DNA from 2 places in the Fulvimarina fulva genome. Region 2 is predicted to be linked to the other one. Evidence: riboswitches for the same ligand, from Rfam matches in the RefSeq annotation. Region 2 holds a riboswitch; the other holds the start of a gene.
What was found. Region 2 has a riboswitch for thiamine pyrophosphate ahead of thiC (phosphomethylpyrimidine synthase ThiC). Riboswitches for the same ligand answer to the same signal wherever they lie in the genome.
Positions count from the first base shown of each region.

Region 1: it holds a riboswitch for thiamine pyrophosphate, as region 2 does, so the genes downstream of both, thiB (thiamine ABC transporter substrate binding subunit) here and thiC (phosphomethylpyrimidine synthase ThiC) in region 2, are expected to answer to the same signal.

Region 1 is NZ_JBDJAC010000002.1:348,277-359,339, forward strand. Features, by position in the region: gene ABDX79_RS05170 (universal stress protein) at 1-82, shown strand, start outside; gene ABDX79_RS05175 (alanine/glycine:cation symporter family protein) at 96-1,688, shown strand; gene ABDX79_RS05180 (hypothetical protein) at 1,863-2,369, shown strand; gene ABDX79_RS05185 (hypothetical protein) at 2,677-2,925, opposite strand; gene ABDX79_RS05190 (hypothetical protein) at 3,468-3,665, opposite strand; tRNA gene ABDX79_RS05195 (tRNA-Arg) at 3,842-3,918, opposite strand; gene ABDX79_RS05200 (thiamine diphosphokinase) at 4,214-4,855, opposite strand; TPP riboswitch at 4,992-5,100, shown strand; gene thiB (thiamine ABC transporter substrate binding subunit) at 5,159-6,187, shown strand; gene thiP (thiamine/thiamine pyrophosphate ABC transporter permease) at 6,198-7,835, shown strand; gene ABDX79_RS05215 (thiamine ABC transporter ATP-binding protein) at 7,832-8,587, shown strand; gene ABDX79_RS05220 (M48 family metalloprotease) at 8,899-10,362, shown strand; gene ruvB (Holliday junction branch migration DNA helicase RuvB) at 10,514-11,063, opposite strand, start outside.
Region 2 is NZ_JBDJAC010000007.1:207,705-218,767, forward strand. Features, by position in the region: gene ABDX79_RS11905 (cytochrome b) at 1-956, shown strand, start outside; gene ABDX79_RS11910 (cytochrome c1) at 981-1,913, shown strand; gene ABDX79_RS11915 (antibiotic biosynthesis monooxygenase family protein) at 2,010-2,330, shown strand; gene ABDX79_RS11920 (adenine phosphoribosyltransferase) at 2,389-2,919, shown strand; gene bluB (5,6-dimethylbenzimidazole synthase) at 2,928-3,569, shown strand; gene ABDX79_RS11930 (MaoC family dehydratase) at 3,636-4,109, opposite strand; gene ABDX79_RS11935 (MaoC family dehydratase) at 4,106-4,576, opposite strand; gene ABDX79_RS11940 (LysE family translocator) at 4,725-5,324, opposite strand; gene ABDX79_RS11945 (Lrp/AsnC family transcriptional regulator) at 5,426-5,881, shown strand; TPP riboswitch at 5,951-6,065, shown strand; gene thiC (phosphomethylpyrimidine synthase ThiC) at 6,166-7,989, shown strand; gene ABDX79_RS11955 (FAD-dependent oxidoreductase) at 7,994-8,974, shown strand; gene thiS (sulfur carrier protein ThiS) at 8,971-9,168, shown strand; gene ABDX79_RS11965 (thiazole synthase) at 9,173-9,943, shown strand; gene ABDX79_RS11970 (thiamine phosphate synthase) at 9,943-10,551, shown strand.

The DNA of each region.
Region 1 (11,063 bases), on a different contig from region 2:
CGGGTTCGCCTCGCGCTTCTTCGGCACCGTCTCCGTCAAGCTCGCGACCTCAGCCAGCGTGCCCGTGACTATCGTCTCTTAAGGAATTGTCCACCATGACACGACGGCTCGTGACACCTCTCACCGTGCTCTTTCTACTCGCATCCAGCGCTGCCGCCCTTGCCCAGGAGGCGGCTGAAGGCGGCGGCATCGATGCCGTGGTCAACAACGTCTTCAGCGTTGCGACCGGCTGGTTCGTCAGCTTCATCTTCTCGGACCTGCCCGGAACGGGCTTTCCCTGGATCGTGCTCTGGCTGGTCGTCGGTGCGACGATCTTTACGGTCTATTTCGGCTTCATTCAGTTCCGCGCGTTCAAGCACGCGATCCTTCTGGTGAAGGGAGACTATTCCGATCCGAACGATTCCGGTGAGGTGAGCCATTTCCAGGCCCTCGCCACCGCGCTCTCGGGCACGGTTGGCCTCGGCAATATCGCCGGTGTCGCCGTTGCCATCGGCATCGGCGGTCCGGGCGCGACCTTCTGGATGATCCTTGCCGGCCTGATGGGCATGGCGTCGAAATTCACCGAGTGCACACTTGGCGTCAAATACCGCAACGAGTACGCCGACGGCTCCGTTTCAGGCGGCCCCATGTACTACATGGAAAAGGGCTTTAAGGAACGCGGGATCCCCGGCGGCAAGTTCATGGCCGTCCTGTTCGCCATCTTCTGCATCCTCGGCTCGTTCGGCGGCGGCAACATGTTCCAGGCCAACCAAGCCCACGCCCAGCTGGCCAATATCTTCGGCGATTATCCCGGCTGGATCACCGGCGTCATCTTCGCCATGATCGTCTTCGCGGTCATCGTCGGCGGCATCAAGTCGATTGCCCGTGTCACGGAAAAGGTCGTGCCGTTCATGGGCGTTCTCTACGTGGTCTCGGCACTGGTCATCATCATCGCCAATTTCGATCAGATCGGCATTGCTTTCGTCCGCATCTTCGAGGGCGCCTTCACGGGACTTGGCGTTGCCGGCGGGTTCGTCGGCGCTCTCATCCAGGGCTTCCGCCGCGCGGCCTTCTCGAACGAAGCGGGCGTCGGCTCTGCTGCGATCGCCCACTCGGCCGTGAAGACGAAGGAGCCGATCACCGAGGGCTGCGTCTCGCTGCTCGAACCGTTCATCGATACGGTCGTCATCTGCACGATGACCGCCCTCGTGATCATCATTTCCGACCAGCTGATCACCGATCCAAACGGGATGTTCCTCCTGAACGAGGACGGGACGACCATCCGGACGGTCGGCGACGTCTCGGGCGTTGCGCTTACCTCGGCGGCCTTCGCGACGGCGTTCTCCTGGTTCCCCGTCGTGCTCGCGGTGGCGGTCATCCTCTTCGCCTTCTCGACCATGCTGTCCTGGTCCTATTACGGCCTCAAGGCCTGGACCTACCTCTTCGGCGAGGGCAAGGCGAAGGAGATTACGTTCAAGGTGATCTTCTGCCTCTTCGTCATCATCGGTGCGGCGGCAAGCCTCGGGCCCGTGATCGATTTCTCCGACGCGGCGATCTTCGCCATGGCAGTCGTCAACATCGCCGCGCTCTACGTGCTGATGCCCATCGTCAAGAGGGAACTCAATTCCTACTGGTCGCGGCTTAAGTCGGGCGAGATCAAGAAATTCCCGAGCACCAATCCTTTCGGGACGCAGCCGACCGGGGACTAAAATTCCAAAGGCGCGGCGGGCACTCTCGCCGCGCTGGTTTCGCATGAAAAAGAATGATTATCGGGATGGCCGGGCAGGATGGCGTTTCACGACTTCAAACTGCCCGACCACCCCGATGTTTTGACAGGCAGCCCGCGCTGCCCATGCCGCGAGACGAACGGCTAAGAACCGAACATGCTCGCCGAGGCTTCAGGATGGCCAGAGGGCGACGTTTCGGCCGTCAGCGTCGGGAAGGTTTTCGGCAAGACCGAACGGCTCGACAATGCCGCCCTCGCCGCGCTGCGCGATCATGCCGGACAGTGGCAGGGCAAGAGCTTTCAGGTCTGGCGCGAAACCGGCGAGGCGTTCGACGCATACCAGACCGGCGACAACCAACCCAGGCATCGGCAGATCGTGAATTTCAGGGTGCGGCCGGCGTTTGATTCGCTATCGGTCTACACGACGCTGGCGCGATATTGCGCTTGCGTCCTCCTCCTGCACGGCTTCAGCTATTCGGAAGTCGCGGCGCTGCTGAAGCGCTACAACCTCGCCACGGTGAACCGTGCGAAGGTGGCCGGCATCATAAACCGTCTTGGCATCCGGTGCGGCAAGCGGGAGGAACGCCAGATGCAGCTTAATATTCTGGCAGTCGACCGGCGCGACGGGGGCATCCTCGCCGCGCACGTGTTCGCGGCAGTTTAATCAGCCCGCTTCAGGCCATGCTCAAAGAGCTTGGCAAGGACGTCCAAATCCGCTTCTCATGAGCCGTTGCACTGCACGATGGAATCCACCGGTGGACGGCATCCTGATCATGGCGAAGGGGGATTGTGAGCTGCGGCACGAAGGAAACGCGCTGGCGGCGCTCGTCGAGGCCAAAAAGCGCAAGCTGGACGAAGTTCGATAGCTTTCGCATCTGTCCATCGTTGACAGTTAGGTCATGGCGGCGCTCCGACCTTGCCGGGTCGGGGCGCTTTCCGCTGAATTGATCTTACTCATCTGGGGAAATTCCTCAGATGTCTTTCATGACGTGCGCGCGTCGGGGGCGATCCGCCGCCTCCTCCCTCATTTGAGCCACCAGACGGCCCATGGATGTAATTTCGAGCATACCGCCACAATCTGCCCAAGCCGCAAGCCTCTTTCCTACCAAGAGGGTTGATGTTGGGTTCAGCCAAGAAACTTGACCGCCATTCTCGTTCAAATTCCGTAAAAGCGAGTCTTCTGATTCTGACATAGCGAAACTTGGATTAGTCGTTTTCATAATAATTTCTCCGGCTTGAATTGAATTATTTAGAATGAACGCGATCTACATATGAAATGATTGTCGTATCTGGAATTTTCAATACCGAAATGTCTGGGTGATCAAGTTAATTACCGAATGTTTTCTCAATGAAAAATGAAAGAATTTCATGCTAAAAGAAAAAAGCCAAGTTTATCAAGATAGAGCCGATCAGGCAAACGAAGAGCTTAAACCGCCTCTCCTCATGTCCGTAAAAAAGAAACTTTTACGGTCAAGAGATGCGTGGCAAACTTTAGCCAATCAAGAACTAGAGCTTGAAGCCGAACGAGATGAGACCACGAAGCTCAAGAGATATAGGCGGCTGGTTCGCCAGCATCATTCCGAGATAACCGTTTTCTCGTGTTTGCCGCCCCGAGCCAAGTCAGCGAACGAATGCGACCACTCTTGAGGCCGGAAATAACGCTTCTTGTCATAGCGTTTTTCGGAATCGCGATAGCGTTCTTAAGCTTCCTTGTGCTCTTTGCTCCGTTCGCCAGTTAGGCTTTCACTGTCGCAAGTTTCGCTTATTGCGGCGGGTGCTTCGCAATGATCCTGGCACCATGGCGAAAGACAAGTCGGGAATCCGGCTCGTCGGCGATGACCGCGACCCACATGCGGCGCGCCCATCGCAATTCCCTGATCTCCGCTATCAGCCTATCCTTTAGATCGCCGGGCTCCACCTCCCGCTTAATCCGAAACATATGCTGGATCTTCTCGACCATATTGTTCCCTTTCTGTTCCCAGGAAAAGGAGAGCGGATACCATGATCCGGAAAGAGGCTCACGCGCTTGTGAGAATTCGGGGCTGTGCCGTAGCCTAAAGGGAAGCTTTCGTTACCCGCCTCGTTACCCTAATAGCCTGTGAGCCGGAGATGCGCATCGCTAAGCAATTGATTTATTGGTGATCCCGACAGGATTCGAACCTGTGACCCTCAGATTAGGAATCTGATGCTCTATCCTGCTGAGCTACGGGACCACGCCGGGGAGCTTATAGAATAAAGCGCGGCGGTGCGAAACCTGTTCCGTGAAGCTTTTCGCAAGAGGTATCCCGACTGATACCGTATCCGGCGAATGAGGCCGGGGGACGGTATCGGAGCCCGAAGCGGCGCTGACACGATTTCAAACCGTTATCGGGAAGCGATCAAGCTTACTTCGTATGATTTGCGCGGCGCCAGTCTGGTGAATGCCCTCCTGAAACGAGACCTGCAGCTGACTGTGCGGCCGAACCGATGGCTGGGTTCAAGCTTTGTGCCAAAGCCGCGTATCGAGCCTCAATGGGCCGAAGGATCGGCCTGGGCCAATAAAAGGGCTCGCCCCGTTCCGATGACGACCGAAATGGGCCCTGTCGCCTCGTTGGACTGGGTGAGGATCGAGGTGAACGGCACGCTGACATCGTTAAGCGGATAGACGGCACCGGTTATCGTCAGGCCGGAGATGTCGGAGAATTTCAGGATCGAAAACTGGGTTCCGGGCGGGAGATCAACATCCCGACGCTTGCCCGGAGTGAGGGGCCAGCCGCGTTCGCGGCCGTCGTCGAGCTCGATCGCGATCCCCTCACCGACATAACGCATGGCAAGGACGAGATTGGAAAACGCGTGGTCGCTGCGCGTCCCGCCGAGCGCACCGGCAATGACGAGGCGGGTTGCGCCGCGCTCGATCGCGGCTTCGATCGCCAGCTCGCCGTCCGTCTTGTCCTTGCCGGTCGGAAAGGAGCGCGTCTCGATCGCGCTGGTCTCCCGAAGCGAGGTCTCGGCCGAATCGAAGTCGCCAAGCCAGAGTTCCGGCTTGAGCCCCAGCGCGCGGGCATGGGCGATCCCAGCATCGGCGGCGATGATGCGGCAGGCCGAAAGGCGCGCCTTGAGATGATCTGTCGGCGCGATATCGCCGGCGAGGAGAACTGCGAATTCGGTCATCGGCGAGAGAATGGTGCAGACGCAGCTTCGGCCAAGCCATCGGCGTGCAAAAGGGATCGGACGAAAGGAGCCGTCCGCGTTGCGCGCCTGATCAGGAATCGCTTTCTTTCCAGCCGAAACGCTTTAATCTTTCAGCCAAGCTCACACGGGGTGCCGCGTATCCGACGCAGGCTGAGAGGCTGAAAGCCGACCCGTCGAACCTGATCCGGGTCATGCCGGCGGAGGGAATGAGGGCGCCGGCTTCGATCACTCGCGGCCTCGGCTCGCCGGCTTTCCTTCGAAACAACCTGAAGGGAGGCCCTGTTGGCCCAGTCGAAATTCCGTCCGCTCCTCACCGGTGCGATCGCCATGGCCGTTGCGGGCGTACATACCGGTGCCGCCCATGCGCAGGACCGCGAGAAACCGGTCCTGACCGTCTACACCTATGAAAGCTTCGTGCCGGACTGGGGTCCGGGCCCCAAGATCGAAGCGGCCTTCGAGGCGCAATGCGATTGCGACCTCCAGTTCGTGGGCCTTGCCGATGGCGTTGCAATCCTCAACCGGCTGAAGCTCGAAGGCGCATCCTCGCCGGCCGATGCCGTTATCGGCCTGACGACCGATCTCGTGCCCGAGGCAAAGGCGACCGGTCTTTTCGCGCCAAGTGGGGTCGATCTCTCGCCCCTCTCCCTCCCGGTCGAATACGACGACGATACGTTCGTGCCCTTCGACTATTCCTATCTCGCCGTCATGGTGGATACGGAAGCCGCCGAGGATTGGCCGAAGAGCCTCGATGCGCTCGTCACCGGCGATCCCAAGCAGAAGATCGCGATCGAGGATCCCCGCACCTCGACGCCGGGCCTTGGCTTCCTCCTCTGGATGAAGGCGGTTTACGGCGATGATGCGAAAGCGAAGTGGGAGGAGCTCTCGAACCGTATTCTGACGGTGACGCCCGGCTGGTCGGAAGCCTATGGGCTTTTCACTTCCGGCGAGGCGCCCCTCGTCGTCAGCTATTCCACCTCGCCCGCCTATCACATGATCGAGGAGGACACCGAACGGTATCAGGCGGCCGATTTCTCCGAAGGTCTCTACCTGCAGATCGAGGTGGCCGGCATGCTGAAAAGCGCCAAACAGCCGGAGCTTGCACGCGAATTTCTCGATTTCATCCTCACCTCGGATTTCCAGTCGGTGATCCCCACCGGAAACTGGGCCTATCCGGTGATCGAAGGCATCGAGCTGCCGGAGGCCTTCGGCAAGCTGATCCAGGTCGAAAACCCGATCTACATCGATCCTGAAACCGTTGCCGAGAATCGCCAGGCCTGGACGCAGGAATGGCTGGAAGCACTCGGACGCTGATCGCCCAATCTTGCACGTCACAACCATCATGCAGCGGGACAGGGCGATCCGGCTGAGCATAGGGGTGGCTGCCGCGCTGCTCCTTACCGGCTTTCTGGCCGGCGGCTTCCTCCTGCTTGCCGCAGGCACCGATGCCGAGCTTCCGTTTCTCGCGATCCTCACCGATCCCTATCTGCGCGGCGTCACCCTGTTCACGCTGGAACAGGCCGCGTTGTCGACGCTCCTTTCGGTTCTCGGCGCCATTCCCCTGGCAAGCGCCCTCCACCGATCGCGCTTTCCGGGAAGAAGCGTGGTGCTGCGCATCTTCCTTCTGCCCCAAGCGCTTCCCGTTCTGGTCGGCGCGCTGGCGATCATCACCGTCTGGGGACGCAATGGCGTCGTCGCGGATATCGGCGCGTTCCTCGGCCTGCCGCGCTTTTCGATCTACGGCCTTTCGGGCATTCTCGTCGCGCATGTGTTCTTCAACATGCCGCTCGCGGCCCGACTTATGATCGCCGCGCTCGACGACGTTCCGAAGGAAAGCTGGAAGCTTGCCGGCCAATTGTCCTTCTCGCCCATGACGACGTTCCGACTGGTCGAATGGCCGGCGATCCGCACCGTGTTGCCGGCGGCGGCAAGCCTCATCTTCATGCTCTGCGCGACGAGCTTCACCATCGTTCTCATCCTCGGCGGCGGCCCTGGCGCAACGACGCTGGAAGTCGCGATCTACCAGACGCTGCGATACGACTTCGAACCGGGCCGGGCCGTCGCGCTGTCGCTGCTACAGATCGGCCTGACGGCGATCATCCTCACCATCGCGAACCGGCTTGGCGGCTCGGATGCCGGCCAGTTCGGGCTTGGCGGACGGGCAACCCGCTGGGACCGGGCAGGCCCACTTCTCAGGAGTTACGACGCGCTGATCCTTGGTCTCGGGCTCTTCTTCGTGCTCTCGCCCTTTCTCGCCATCGTCCTTGCCGGCATCACGGCCGATCTCGCGCGGCTTCTGACGGAAGCAGCGGTCTTGGACGCGCTTTTCACCAGCCTCTGGGTCGCGTTCACCTCGGGCGTCCTTGCGCTTTTCGTGTCTGTCCTGATCCTCCTTGGCGTCGAAGCCCTTGCGAGCGCCGAGAGGCGGATGATGCTCGCGACACCCCTTCCCCGCCGCGCGCTGGAGATTGCCGCAAGCCTCGTTCTCGTCGTCCCGCCGGTCGTCGTCGGGGCCGGCTGGTTCCTTGGCCTGCGTGAAGTGACGAGCGTCTTTTCGGCGGCGCCCTATATCGTGGTTCTCACGAATATGGCGATGGCGGTGCCCTTCGCGGTCCGCATTCTCGGGCCCGGCTTCGCGGCCGCCCATCGGCGCGATGAAAAGCTCGCCGACAGCCTCGGCATGACCGGGTTTCGCCGCTTTTTCCTTCTCGACTATCCGGCGCTGAAGCGTCCCGCGGGTCTTGCCTTCGCGCTCGCCATCGCGATTTCTCTTGGCGATCTCGGCGCGATCGCCCTGTTCGGCAATCGCGAATTCACGACGCTTCCCTATCTGCTCTATCAGCGCATGGGCAGCTATCGAACCGACGACGCGGCCGGTCTCGCCCTCATATTGGGCGTGGTCTGCCTCGCCCTGATCTGGTTCGCCGAACGCACAAGCGCAGATGAGGCGAAAGCGACATGAGCCACTATCAGCCTGCCCTTCGCCTCGACAGTGCTGTCTTTGCGCGCAACGACTGGTCCGTCACGCTCGATCTGGAACTCGAACCGGGGGAATGGCTGGCGCTGATCGGCCCCAGCGGCGCCGGCAAATCCACCCTGATGGATATGGTCGCCGGGTTCCTGCCGCTCACCAGCGGCTCTCTGTCGATCGCCGGTGAAGACGTGACAGGCCGGGGACCGTCGGAGCGCCCGCTCTCGATCGTCTTTCAGGACAACAATCTCTTCCCGCACCTGACCGTCTTCAAGAATGTCGCTCTCGGTATCGCTCCGAATCGCCGACTGACCCAAGAGGAGCGTACGCATATCGAGGAAGGCCTCGAAACCGTCGGCCTTGAAGGCAAGGGCGGGCGTAAACCACATGAACTGTCCGGCGGGGAGCGCCAGCGCGCGGCGCTTGCCCGAGCTTTCCTGCGCCGCCAGCCGCTGCTTTGTCTCGACGAGCCCTTCGCCTCGCTCGGTCCCGCGCTTCGCCGGGAGATGATGACGACCCTGCGTCAGCTTCGCGGCCAGTTCACCGATACACCGCTGACGATCCTGATGGTGACCCATCACCCCGAAGACGCCAGCAGCTATGCCGATCGTGTCGCTTTTCTCGATGCCGGACGAATCGCCCATATCGGCCCGGTCGAGGCCATGCTGGGTTCCGATGCCCCGGAGGCCGTGCGCCGCTATCTCGGGTCACAAGACCATTCAAGCCGTGTTGACGTGACATGACCTGGCATCGCGCAAGCGCTTGTCTGCGCTGCGAAACGCTTTTCGGGCGAGACAAACGCCCCATTGCAACCTCAATCTCGACCTAGAACGAAGACTGCCGCATCGTGGGGACGATGCCGGTTGAGGAACGTCCTGTTGCGCGTTCACTCTATCGGGGGGCTGACACAAACGCTTAAAGGGCATTGTTGGCTCGAACCGATACGAGCAGCGGCAAACCGCCGCGTTACGGCAAGAGATTGAGGCGAATTTCGAAGCGCATGTTTGCAAAAGCGTCCAACGCTGGTGGCTCGATTCTGCGTCGGCTGGGTCTTATGGCGTCAGCCACGCTTCTGCTCGGGACCGCCTCCTGCACGACCCTTGAAGACGGGCTCGGCCTGACCAGCAGCGATCTCAAGACCGGCTATGCCGCATCGCGCTCGCCGGTCACCTTCGAGACCGCGCAGGCCAAGGACCCCCAGTCCAGCATCGGCCGCTCGCAGCACCCGAAGATCCTCGCGGCCTATGGCGGGGCCTATTCCGATCCGAAGGTGGAGCGGATGCTGGCCGGCGTCGTCGGCAAGCTGCAGGCCACGAGCGATGATGCCGATCGCGCCTACAACATCACCGTTCTCAATTCCCCCAATGTGAATGCCTTCGCGCTGCCGGGCGGCTATGTCTACATCACGCGCGGACTTCTGGCGCTCGCCAATGATTCCGCCGAAGTCGCGGCTGTGATCGGCCATGAGATGGCTCACGTCTCGGCCAATCACGGCATCGAGCGCCAGCAGCGCGAGCGCGAAGCCGAAATCGCAAGCCGCGTCGTCTCGGAAGTTCTCGCGAGCGATCAGGCGGGCCGCATGGCCCTTGCCCGCAACAAGCTCAGCGTTGCGCAGTTCTCCCGCCAGCAGGAGCTTCAGGCCGACGATCTCGGCATCAAGCACGTCGCGCGCGCGGGATACGACCCCTATGCCGCGAGCCGCTTCCTTTCGGCGATGGACGCCTATACGAACTTCCGCAATGCGTTCCAGGTGGAAAATCCGAGCCTCGACTTCCTGGCCTCGCACCCATCCGCACCCCAGCGCATCAGTCTCGCCCGGCGCCATGCGGCCGAGCAAGGCCCGGTCGGCACCGGCACGACAGATCGCGACCGCTACCTCGCCGGCATCGACGGCATTCTGTTCGGCGACTCGGCCTCGGAAGGCTATGTTCGCGGACGCAGCTTCTATCATCCGGGCCTCGGCATCGCCTTCGACGTGCCGCAGGACTTCGTGATCGACAACACGTCAGAGGCGGTGCTCGCCACAGGTCCGGGCGACGTCGCGATCCGGTTCGATGGTGTCGCACTCGCGCCCTCGGCCCGGCTGGAAGATTACATTGCAAGCGGCTGGGTCGGCGGCCTCGACAAGTCGACCATCCGGCAGAGACGGATCGGCGGCCTAGAAGCGGTGTCGGCACGCGCCTCGGGCGGAGATTATGCCTTCGATGTCACCGTGGTTCGGGTCGGAAAGCAGGTCTATCGTTTCCTGACGGCCGTGCCGGCCGACAACGCCTCGCGCGTTGCCTCGATCTCCGATTCCGTTTCCTCGTCCTTCCGGATGCTCTCGACGGCCGAGCGCAATTCGCTGAAGCCGCTGCGCATTCGCGTGGTGACGGCAGCCGGCGGCGATACGGTCGAAAGCCTGTCAAGCCGCATGGTGGGCGTCGACCGTGAGGCGGCGCTGTTCCGCCTGCTCAACGGCCTCGACGCCTCGCAACAGGTTCAGCCAGGCGCGCGTTACAAGATCGTCGCGGAATAAATCCGTATCCGGCTGCGTCAGCCGGAAGACCTGTCATACCGCCGGACGAATGAATTGACCCGCTAGGTCAATCCACGCCCGGCAAACGGCTCAAACGCCGCTCGGGCTGCCAACGACCCATGAAACCGTTGGTTTCAAAGGTCCGCCGGTCTCACTCCGCGTCCGGTTCCTCGAACAGGCTCGACTGGACACCCTGGAAGCCTGCCGGCATGGCAAGCCCCAGATGCCGGAAGGCGGTCTGCGTCATCAGCCGGCCGCGCGGCGTGCGCTGGATAAAGCCCTGCTGGAGAAGATACGGCTCGACGATATCCTCGATGGCATCGCGCGGCTCGGAAAGTGCGGCCGCGATCGTCTCGATCCCCACTGGACCGCCGCCGAAATTCATGGCGATCAGATCGAGATAACGCCGGTCGAGCTGGTCGAGGCCGAGGCTGTCCACTTCCAGCCGCGACAGGGCCTCGTCGGCAACCTGGCGCGTCACCATTTCGGCGCCGGCAAATTCGGCGAAATCGCGCACGCGGCGTAACAGACGCCCGGCGATACGCGGCGTGCCACGGGAGCGGCGGGCGATTTCCTCGGCACCCGCCTTGTCCATCGCGAGGCCCATCAGCCGCGCACCGCGCGTTACGATGTGTTCCAGCTCGGCCACCGTATAGAAATTCAGGCGGACCGGAATGCCGAAACGGTCGCGCAGCGGCGTC
Region 2 (11,063 bases):
ACGGTTCCTACAAGGCCCCGCGAGAGGTGTTGTGGATCCTCGGTGTCGTGATCTTCCTTCTGATGATGGCAACCGCCTTCATGGGCTACGTGCTGCCCTGGGGTCAGATGTCATTCTGGGGTGCGACCGTCATCACCGGCTTCTTCACGGCGTTCCCATTGATCGGCGAGCCGATCCAGACGCTTCTTCTTGGCGGCTTCTCGGTTGAAAATCCGACCCTGAACCGGTTCTTCTCGCTGCACTACCTGCTGCCGTTCATGATTGCCGGCGTGGTTGTTCTCCACGTCTGGGCGCTCCACGTCACCGGGCAGACAAACCCCACCGGCGTCGAAGTGAAGTCGTCGAAGGACACAGTCCCGTTCACGCCCCATGCGACCGTCAAGGACGGTCTGGCCATGGTGGTGTTTCTCGCGGTGTTTGCGTATTTCGTCTTCTACCTGCCGAATTTCCTCGGACATCCCGATAACTATATCGAGGCGAACCCTCTGAAGACGCCGTCGCATATCGTTCCGGAATGGTACTTCCTGCCGTTCTACGCGATGCTGCGTGCGATTACCTTCAATATCGGTCCGATCGACTCCAAGCTCGGCGGCGTTCTGGTGATGTTCGGTTCGATCATCGTCCTCTTCTTCCTGCCCTGGCTCGACACCAGCCGCGTGAAGTCGACGGCGTTCCGTCCGATCTACAAGATCTTCTTCTGGATCTTCGTCGCCAATGCCCTCTTGCTCGGCTGGCTCGGCGCCAAGCCTGCGGAAGCGCCTTACACCTGGCTTTCGCTGGTCGGGACCATCTACTACTTCGCGCACTTCCTCATCATCCTGCCGGTCCTCGGCTTGATCGAGACGCCTAAGAAGTTGCCGAATTCGATTACCGAAGCGGTGCTCGGCAAACAAAAGAGCGAGGGTGGAGCTGGATCGCCTGCCGGCGCGACGGCTTCGCCGGAAACCAAAGGCTGACGGAAAGCTTCGGAGAAAAGACTGATGAAAAAGACGCTATCCGTTATTCTCGCAGCCGGCATCACGTTCGCGCCGCTCGCATCCTTTGCGCAGGACGGCCAGGGGCCGAACGAGAACTCTGCCGAGGAACAGCAGGCGGCGGCTGAAAATGCCGACGCACCGGCCGAGGAAGCAGAAGAGGGCCATGCGGAAACGCCGCACTACCCCCTGAAGCGACCGGAAGAGATGAACTGGTCGTTTGCGGGTCCGTTCGGCAACTGGGATCTCGGCCAGCTCCAACGCGGCTACAAGGTGTATCGCGAGGTCTGCGCGGCCTGCCATTCGATGAACTTCGTGGCGTTCCGCAATCTCGAAGCCCTTGGCTATAGCGCGGAGCAGGTCTCGACGCTCGCCGCCGAATTCACTGTGGAGGACGGACCGGACGATCTGGGCGACATGTTCGAACGTCCCGCGACGGGTTCGGACTACTTCCCGGCGCCGTATCCCAACCCGCAGGCTGCGGCCGCCGCGAACAACGGTGCCGCTCCGCCCGATCTTTCGTTGATTGCCAAGGCGCGCGCTGTCGAACGTGGTTTTCCGACCTTCATTTTCGATATCTTCACGCAGTACAGTGAAGCGGGGCCGGACTATATCCACGCGCTTCTGACCGGCTACGATCAAGAGCCGCCGGCAGATCTCAACATCATGAGCGGGACCTACTACAACCCGTACTTCATCTCGGGGCCGGCACTGGCAATGCCCCAGCCGATCTATGAAGATCAGGTCGAATACCCCGATGGCGCGCCGCAGACCGTCGAGCAATATTCACGTGACGTGAGTGCGTTCCTGATGTGGGCTGCCGAGCCGCACCTTGCCGAACGCAAGGCGACCGGTTTCGTCACGATGATCTTCCTCATCGTGTTCGCGGTATTGATGTTCCTCGTGAAACGCCGTGTCTGGGCAGGCACGCCGCACTGATCGATGATCGGATCATCCTACGCAATTTGAAAAGGGGGCTTCGGCTCCCTTTTTATTTGGAACAGACTATCACGCCAGAATGGGAGAGACCTGCCGATGTATATTGCGATGAATCGCTTCAAGGTGCTGCCGAACGCGGAAAAGGACTTCGAGGAGCTCTGGCTCAACCGGGAATCGCAGCTTCAGTCCGTTCCGGGTTTCGTTGAGTTTCATATGCTTCGCGGGCCGAAGCGTGAGGACCATCAGCTCTACTCGTCTCATACGGTGTGGAAGGACTATTCCTCCTTCGAAGCCTGGACGAAGTCGGAAGCCTTCCGAAAGTCCCATGGTGGTGCGGGCTCGACCAAGCCGCTTTATCAGGGGCATCCGGAATTTGAGGGTTTTGAGGTGATACAGACCATCGGCCAGCAAGACTGATCGATGCTCGTTTGCAAACAGACCGCGTTGGCGAACAACGCATGACGGAGGCCGATGCGTGATTGACTTCAAAGCCGCGATCCGAACGATCCCGGACTATCCGAAACCGGGAATCCAGTTCCGCGACATCACCACGCTGCTGAGCGACCCGGCTGCGTTTCGGGCCTCCGTCGACGCTCTCGTCGCGCCCTATGCCGACAGCCGGATCCGTCACGTCGTCGGTATCGAGGCACGTGGGTTCATTCTGGGTGGGGCTCTTGCCCATCAGCTCACTGCAGGTTTCATTCCGATTCGCAAGAAAGGCAAGCTGCCGCGCGAAACGATCTCGGTCACCTACGAGCTGGAATACGGACAGGACGAGATGGAACTCCATCGCGATGCGATTCGTCTGGGCGAGCGTATTCTCCTGACGGACGATCTGATCGCGACCGGCGGCACGGCGGTCGGCGGCGTCAAACTTCTTCGCGATCTTGGTGCAGAAATCGTCGGCGCGTGCTTCCTCGTCGATCTTCCGGATCTTGGTGGATCGAAGAAGCTGCGTGAGATGGGCGTCGACGTGCGCTGTCTCTGCGAATTCGAAGGCGACTGAGCAAAGGGGTGCCTGACCAGCCGCCCGAATTCGACGACGCATTCCGCGAAAGGCTCGAACAGCTCCTCGTCTGGCGCCGAGACGTGCGGCGCTTCCGAAGCGAACGGGTGGACGAGGATGCTTTCGACGCCGCGCTTCGTGCCTTCGATCTCGCGCCTTCGGTCGGAAACAGCCAGCCCTGGCGGCTCGTTCTTGTAGAGAGCGAGAAGGCGCGCGCTTGCGTTCGCGAAAGCTTCGCGCGGTGCAATGCGGCGGCTCTTGACGCGACCGAAGCGGATAGGGTGGCTCTTTATGCGCGGCTGAAGCTCCAGGGGCTTGAGGAAGCGCCGATCCATTTGGCGGTGTTCTGCGACCGCGAGCCGGAACAGGGCCACGGCCTTGGTCGGCAGACGATGCGTGAGACGCCGGACTATTCCGTGGCCGGTGCCGTCGCCCTCTTTGCGATCGCCGCGCGAGCGCATGGCATTGGGGTCGGCTGGGTTTCTATTATGGAGCCGGATGCCGTGACCGAGGCGCTCGACGTCCCGGCCGATTGGCGCCTCATTGCCTATCTGTGCATCGGCTATCCGGAAACGGAAGACGACGTGCCGGAACTCCAGCGTGCCGGCTGGCAGGCACGGCGCGAGGAGCGCTTGCTCCTGCGCCGCTGACCCATCGGACCGAAAAGCGGCGGGCGGTTCCCGATTCGATGGCCAGCGAAGATCAGGCGCTAAGAATCACTCGCTGGTCGCGATGAAAGCTGCCCCATCGAAGGTCATGACGGAGACGCCATCCTGGTTCGTCGCCTCGACACCGAAGGCGATGATGCCCCAGCCGGGCTTGGACTTGGATACGCGTTTTTCGGTGATCCGGTGCAGATAGGCAATCGTGTCTCCGGCGTAGACGGGACGCGTCCAGCGGATGTTCTTGACGCCGGGCGAAGGGCCGAAATTCGGCATCGGGTTGCCATCCGCAAGCCAGGCCGTCAGCATTTCTTTGCGCCATGCGACGTTCAGCTTCATGTAGGCGGCGGTCGTATGCCAGCCCGAGGCGCAATGCCCGCCGAACAAGGTTTTCTTCGCAAGGTCGGGGTCGAGGTGAAATCGCTGCGGATCGTATTTCGACGCGAAATCCAGAATTTCGCGGGCCGAGAAGTGATGGCTTCCGAGCTCGTAGCTGGCACCTTCTTCGATCGTATCCCAGAAGCTCATGCTGCCGCTCCCTCTTCGTAGCCCTTGCGCGTAAGGCACAGGAGCACATGTTCGCAGACTGCGGCCTGTTCTCCGCGCTGGTTCGAGACTTCCGTCCTGATCGTGACGAGACCGAGATGCGGTTTCTTGGACGATGGGCGTGATGAAAGCACCGTGGAGGTGCCGGTCAGCGTGTCACCCGGACGGATCGGCGTCTTCCAGTCGATATAGTCCACACCGCCGGAGCCCTGAGAGGTGGAATCGAGCAGATAGCTGTCGCAGATCATGCGCATCATCATTCCGCAAAGGTGCCAGCCCGAAGAGGAGAGGCCACCCAGCATCGAAGCCTTTCCGGCCTCTTCATCGAGATGGAACGGCTGCGGGTCCCACTCGCTCGCGAATTCGATGATTTCCTCTTTCGTCACCTCATAGGGGTCGAGGTCGAAGACCCGGCCATCGGTAAAATCTTCCAGAACGTATTTCGACATCGGCTTTCCGTTTCATCCCGTCAGCGACGGTCTTGTAAGCGAACGCCTGAGCGAAAGCGACCCTCCAACCGCTCGGTTCCCCGTTCGAAGTTCCCGAATACCGCAAGGCCGTCAATCGTCCTGAGCACTGCGTTCGTCAGTTGACCGGTCACGCGCCGATGCCGAGCACCGGATAGAGCGATGCGACGAGAAAGAGTGCCATCGTCACGTTGAACACGCGCAATCGCCGCGCGTTGGACAGCCACCGCCGGACCACCGTGCCAACCCATGTCCATAAAGAGATCGCGGGAAAACAGACGATGGCGAAGGCCGCCGTCACGATCGCGACCGAGAGAAGCGAGCGGTCCGGCGCATAAAGGGTGATGGCAGACAGACCCATGGCCCATGCTTTGGGATTGACCCATTGAAAGGCCGCAGCCTGCAGAAAGGTCAAAGGGCGACCCTCGACATCCGCCTTCTGCGGTGGCGGTGCGGTGGCGACCTTCCAGGCGAGCCACAGAAGATAGGCGACCGAAGCGACCTTCAGCACTGTATGGAGGACAGGCACAGCATCGAACAGCGCCATGAGCCCCATTCCGACAAGAAAGATCATCGCCGAAAACCCGATGAGGATACCCATCATATGCGGCAACGTCCGCTGAAAACCGAAATTCGCGCCTGAAGCCATCAGCATGAGATTGTTCGGTCCCGGCGTGACCGTTGCGACGAACGTGAAGCCGAGAAGGGCCAAAAGGACTGAAATGGTCATCATCTTCGGCTTGCCTCCTCGCAAGGTGATGCGCAATTCTAGCTCCGTGAACCTGCAATTGGGCGCCATAATAGGTCGCTCTCTGCCGAAGAGTGCAATCAATGTCGGCTCTTGACGCCACAAGCGAACGAATATTGCGCGAGCTTGGACGGGATGGCCGGCTGAGCAACGTGCATCTTGCCCAGCGTGTCGGCCTCTCACCCTCGGCATGCCTGCGGCGGGTGCAGGAGCTCGAGCGCCAGGGCGTGATCCGGGGCTATCGCGCGGTTCTCGATCCGGAGCGCATGGGGCGCGGCTTCGTTGCCTATGTCACGGTCGGGCTGTCTCTTCATACGAAAGCCGCACAAGAGGGATTCGAACGGGCCATGGCCGGAGCCCGGGATGTCGTGGAGTGCCACAACGTTGCCGGTGCATTTGAATATCTGCTTCGCGTCGAGAGCGCAGACCTTGCGAGCTACAAGCGCTTCCACACGGAAATCTTGGGTACACAGGCCAATGTGAACAGCATCACCTCCTACGTGGTCATGGGTTCGCCCAAGGACGAGCGGGCCACCTGAATGTGATGCCGGTTTGCTCACTGCCTGATTTCGCGCGCTTGAAACCAGGCCAACCTGCTGATATCTCTCGAAACGTCCAAGGGGAGTTCCGATCAAGGAACTGAGAGGCCGCTATTGATGAGCGCGGCGACCCGTAGAACCTGATCCAGTTCGTACTGGCGTAGGGATGGAAGACAGCCGCGGGTCCATATCCATGTCTCGAAAACCGAGGCACGTCCCGGCAGCTTTTCGATCACCGATGACAGCACTGGATCTCCAACGCTTCGACGAAGGAGAGCCAATTGATGAATGCCATTACACCGACCGTGACCGCGGGCCCGCTTCAGGCATCGCGAAAGATCTATCTGGCCGGCACCGCCTATCCCGAGATCGCCGTTCCGCTTCGCGAGATTTCCGTTCATCCGACAGCCGGCGAGCCGCCCGTCACGGTCTATGATTCCTCCGGCCCCTATACCGATCCCGATGTCGAGATCGACATCGCCAAGGGCTTGCCGCGCAATCGCACCAACTGGGCGAAAGCGCGCGGCGATGTGGAGGAATACGAGGGCAGGGCGTTAAAGCCGGAAGACAACGGCAATCTGCCCGAAGACAAGATAACCCCGGCTTTTCCGATTGCCCACAAACCGCTGCGAGCAAAGGACGGCAAGACGGTCACCCAGCTCGCCTATGCCCGCGCCGGCATCGTGACGCCTGAGATGGAATTCGTTGCGATCCGCGAAAACCTTGGACGGGCCTCGATGAAAGAGGCACTCGAACGCGATGGTGAGCCGTTCGAGGCTGAGATCCCGGATTTCATCACCGCCGAGTGGGTGAGGGAGGAAGTTGCGTCCGGTCGGGCGATCATTCCGGCGAACATCAACCATCCGGAACTGGAGCCGATGGCGATCGGCCGGAACTTCCTCACCAAGATCAATGCCAATATCGGCAACTCGGCCGTCACCTCCTCGATGGCCGAAGAGGTGGAGAAGATGGTGTGGGCGATCCGCTGGGGCGCCGACACCGTGATGGACCTGTCGACGGGCCGGAACATCCACAACATCCGCGACTGGATCATCCGCAATGCGCCTGTCCCGATCGGAACCGTGCCGATCTATCAGGCTCTGGAAAAGGTTGAGGGCATTGCCGAAAATCTCACCTGGGAGGTTTATCGCGACACGCTGATAGAACAGGCAGAGCAGGGCGTCGACTACTTCACCATCCATGCGGGTGTGCGGCTGCACCATATTCCGCTCACCGTCGACCGCGTCACGGGCATCGTCTCGCGCGGTGGCTCGATCATGGCGAAGTGGTGCCTGCATCATCACCGCGAATCGTTCCTCTACGAACATTTCGACGAGATCTGCGATATTTGCCGGGCCTACGACGTCTCGTTCTCGCTCGGGGATGGATTGCGCCCCGGCTCCATTGCGGACGCCAACGATCGCGCCCAGTTCGCGGAACTCGAAACCCTTGGCGAACTGACCAAGATCGCGAGAGCAAAAGAATGCCAGGTGATGATCGAGGGACCCGGCCATGTGCCGATGCACAAGATCAAGGTGAACGTCGAGAAGCAGCAGAAGCTGTGCGGCGATGCGCCGTTCTACACGCTTGGGCCCCTCGTCACGGATATCGCGCCGGGCTACGACCACATTACATCGGGCATCGGCGCGGCGATGATCGGCTGGTTCGGTACGGCGATGCTCTGCTACGTCACGCCGAAGGAGCATCTCGGCCTGCCCGACCGCGATGACGTGAAGACCGGCGTCATCACCTACAAGATCGCGGCCCATGCCTCGGATCTTGCGAAAGGCCATCCGGCTGCGCAGGTGCGAGACGACGCGCTCTCGCGGGCCCGTTTCGAGTTCCGCTGGGAAGACCAGTTCAACCTGTCGCTCGATCCGGATACGGCGCGGCTCTATCACGACGAGACGCTGCCGAAGGAAGCGCACAAGACGGCGCATTTCTGCTCCATGTGCGGCCCTAAATTCTGCTCCATGCGAATTTCCCACGACATCCGCTCCGAGGCCCAGAAGGAGGGGATGGAGAAGATGGCGCAGAAATATCGCGCGGGCGGCGACCTTTATATGCCGGCTGACGAAGTGGCGGCCAACGCGGAACCTGCGGAGTAGACTCATGCAGATCTCTGTCATCGGAGCCGGCGTCGCGGGGCTCACCGCCGCCGTGACCCTTGCCGAAAGAGGCGCCTCGGTGACCCTCCATGAACAGGCCGAGGGTCTCGGGGCGCAGGCTGCGTCCTGGCTTGCGGGCGGCATGCTTGCGCCTTGGTGCGAGACGGAGAGTGCCGACCGCGCCATCTTGGAGCCGGGCCTTGCCGCAACCGACTGGTGGTCCGAGCGTGTGCCGGATGTCCGGCGGACCGGCACTCTGGTCGTTGCGCCCGCTCGTGATGCGGGCGAGTTGGCCCGCTTCGCGCGCCGGATCGGCGATCATGGAAAATCGGTGATTGCTGAAGAGATAGAAGTGCTGGAGCCGGTTCTTGCGGGTCGGTTCCGCAAGGGGCTTCACTATGAGGAAGAGGCCTTTCTTAATCCGCGCGCGGCGCTTCAATCTCTTCTGGAGCGTCTGCGAGACCTTGGCGGGGTGATCCGCTTCGGCTCCAAAGCCGACCCGGCGGATATCGATAGCGATATGGTCGTCGACTGTCGCGGCATCGCATCCGAGAACAGAGAACTTCGCCCGGTTCGCGGCGAGATGCTCATCCTGCGCACGGGCGAAGTCACGCTCTCGCGTCCTGTTCGCCTGCTTCACCCGCGCATGCCGGTCTATGTCGTTCCGCGCGGGGTTGGCCGTTTCATGGTCGGCGCCACGATGATCGAAAGCGGCTCCACGGGGGGCGTGACGCTGCGCTCGGCGGTGGAGCTGATGAACGCCGCCTATGCGATCCATCCGGCCTTCGCCGAGGCGGAAGTCGAGGAGATGGGTGCCGGACTGCGGCCGTCATTTCCTGACAACCTGCCTCGGGTCACGCGATCTGGCCGCATCGTCTCGATCAACGGCCTTCATCGCCACGGCTTTCTGCTCGCGCCGGACTGCGCTGGGAAGGCTGCGGACATTATCTTCGGTGCTTTTGATCGGAAGAAGAACGCAGCATGAAAATTGTTCTCAACGGCGAACCGGTCGAGATCCATGCCGAAACGCTCGACCGGGCACTCGAAGAGCTTGGTTATGAAAATGCGGTGGTGGCAACGGCAATCAACAACGAATTCGTACCCGCGCCGATGCGCGCCGAAACCCCGATCTCGGAGGATGATCGCATCGAGATCATCGCTCCCATGAAGGGAGGCTGACAGCATGGACATCTACGGAGAGACCTTTTCCAGCCGGCTGATGCTCGGCACGGCGCGCTATCCCTCGCCGGAAATCCTGAAGCGGTCGATTATAGCCTCGGGCGCCGAGATCGTCACGGTTTCGCTTCGGCGGGAATCTGCGAGCGAGCGGGCAGGGCAGGCGTTCTGGGATCTGATTCGGGAAACCGGAATGCGCGTTCTTCCCAACACGGCAGGATGTCATTCGGTGCGCGAAGCGGTGACGACGGCGCAGATGGCGCGCGAAGTCTTTGGCACGAACTGGATCAAGCTCGAAGTCATCGGCGATGCCGATACGCTTCAGCCCGATCTCTTCGGTCTCGTGGAAGCGACGCGCATCCTGAGCGAAGATGGCTTTCAGGTTCTCGCCTATACGACGGAGGATCTGGTCGCCGCCGATCGTCTGGTCGAAGCCGGCTGCCGGGTGCTGATGCCCTGGGGCTCGCCCATCGGCACGGCACGGGGGCTCAATAACGTCTACGGCCTTCGTGCCATGCGGGCGCGGTTCCCCGAGGTGACGCTTCTCGTCGATGCGGGGATCGGCGTCCCCTCCCATGCGGCTCAGGCGATGGAGCTTGGCTATGACGGCGTGCTGCTGTCCTCGGCCGTCGCGCTGGCGGGCGATCCGGTCGCCATGGCTCGCGCGTTCCGTCTCTCGGTCGAGGCGGGACGTCTTGCCTTCGAGGCCGATCCCCTTCAGCCGAGGGATATGGCCGAACCATCGACACCCGTTCTCGGTCTTGCGAGTTTTGCCTGATGCGCCTTGATCCATTCTATCTCATCGTCGACAGCGCAGACTGGATTGACCGGCTGGTTCCGCTGGGCGTCAGACTGGTGCAACTGCGTATGAAGGACCAGTCGGACGCTGTCCTGCGCGATCATATCCGGCGCTCCAGGGTGACCTGCGAGGCGCATGGATGCCAGCTGATCGTCAACGACTATTGGGAACTCGCGATCGAGGAAGGCTGCGACTTCATCCATCTCGGGCAGGAGGACCTTGCCGAGGCGGATGTTGCAGCCATCCGGCAGGCGGGTCTCAAGCTCGGCGTGTCGACCCACGACGAGACCGAACTTTCGGCGGCGCTCGCCGTCGATCCCGATTATGTTGCGCTCGGTCCGATCTGGCCGACGATCCTCAAATCCATGAAGTGGGCACCGCAGACGCCCGAAAAGCTCAACATCTGGCGTGCAAAGATCGGAGACATTCCGCTTGTTGCCATCGGCGGTGTGACGGTCGAACGTCTGCCGTCGGTCTTCGCGAACGGAGCCGATATCGCGGCGGTCGTCACGGACATCACGCGAAACACGGACCCCGAAGCACGGACCCTCGAATGGATAGAGGCGACGCGGGCAAGCGCTTTATAAAACGCCCGCATAGGTTGTAGAGAAGCGGTTTTTTAGGACTGTCGCTCGAAATCGCGGCCGATGCCTTCTCCCCTCACGTCTCATGATATGCCGCGATTGAGACTTAATGTGCAGTTTGCACTTCGCCTGGCCATTCACAGATTCATAAATGATACGGACGAACCCGCGAACCGGGATAAGGTCGTCGGCGTTGGCGTCGTCAGGAAGTGCGGACCAAGACCGATCTCACCTCATTCAGGGAGCGACCGTCCGCCATGCCGACGCCGTTCGATCTCTCGGCGATACTGATGTGTCCTCGGGCACCTTTGGCAATCTGAACAACGCTATATCGGCCTGCCAAGCAATGCGGGCCTTCTCGTGCTTGCGCTTGCCTCCTCTGTTTGGTCATCGCGGTCTCCCACCTCGTGCCAGAATTGGCGTTCAGCAATCTCGGATAGAGAGATTAAGCGGGCCAATCCACATGCGTTTCAGAGTGGAGGAAGAGCCAACGGGGCCGCGAGCCCTCCGGAAGA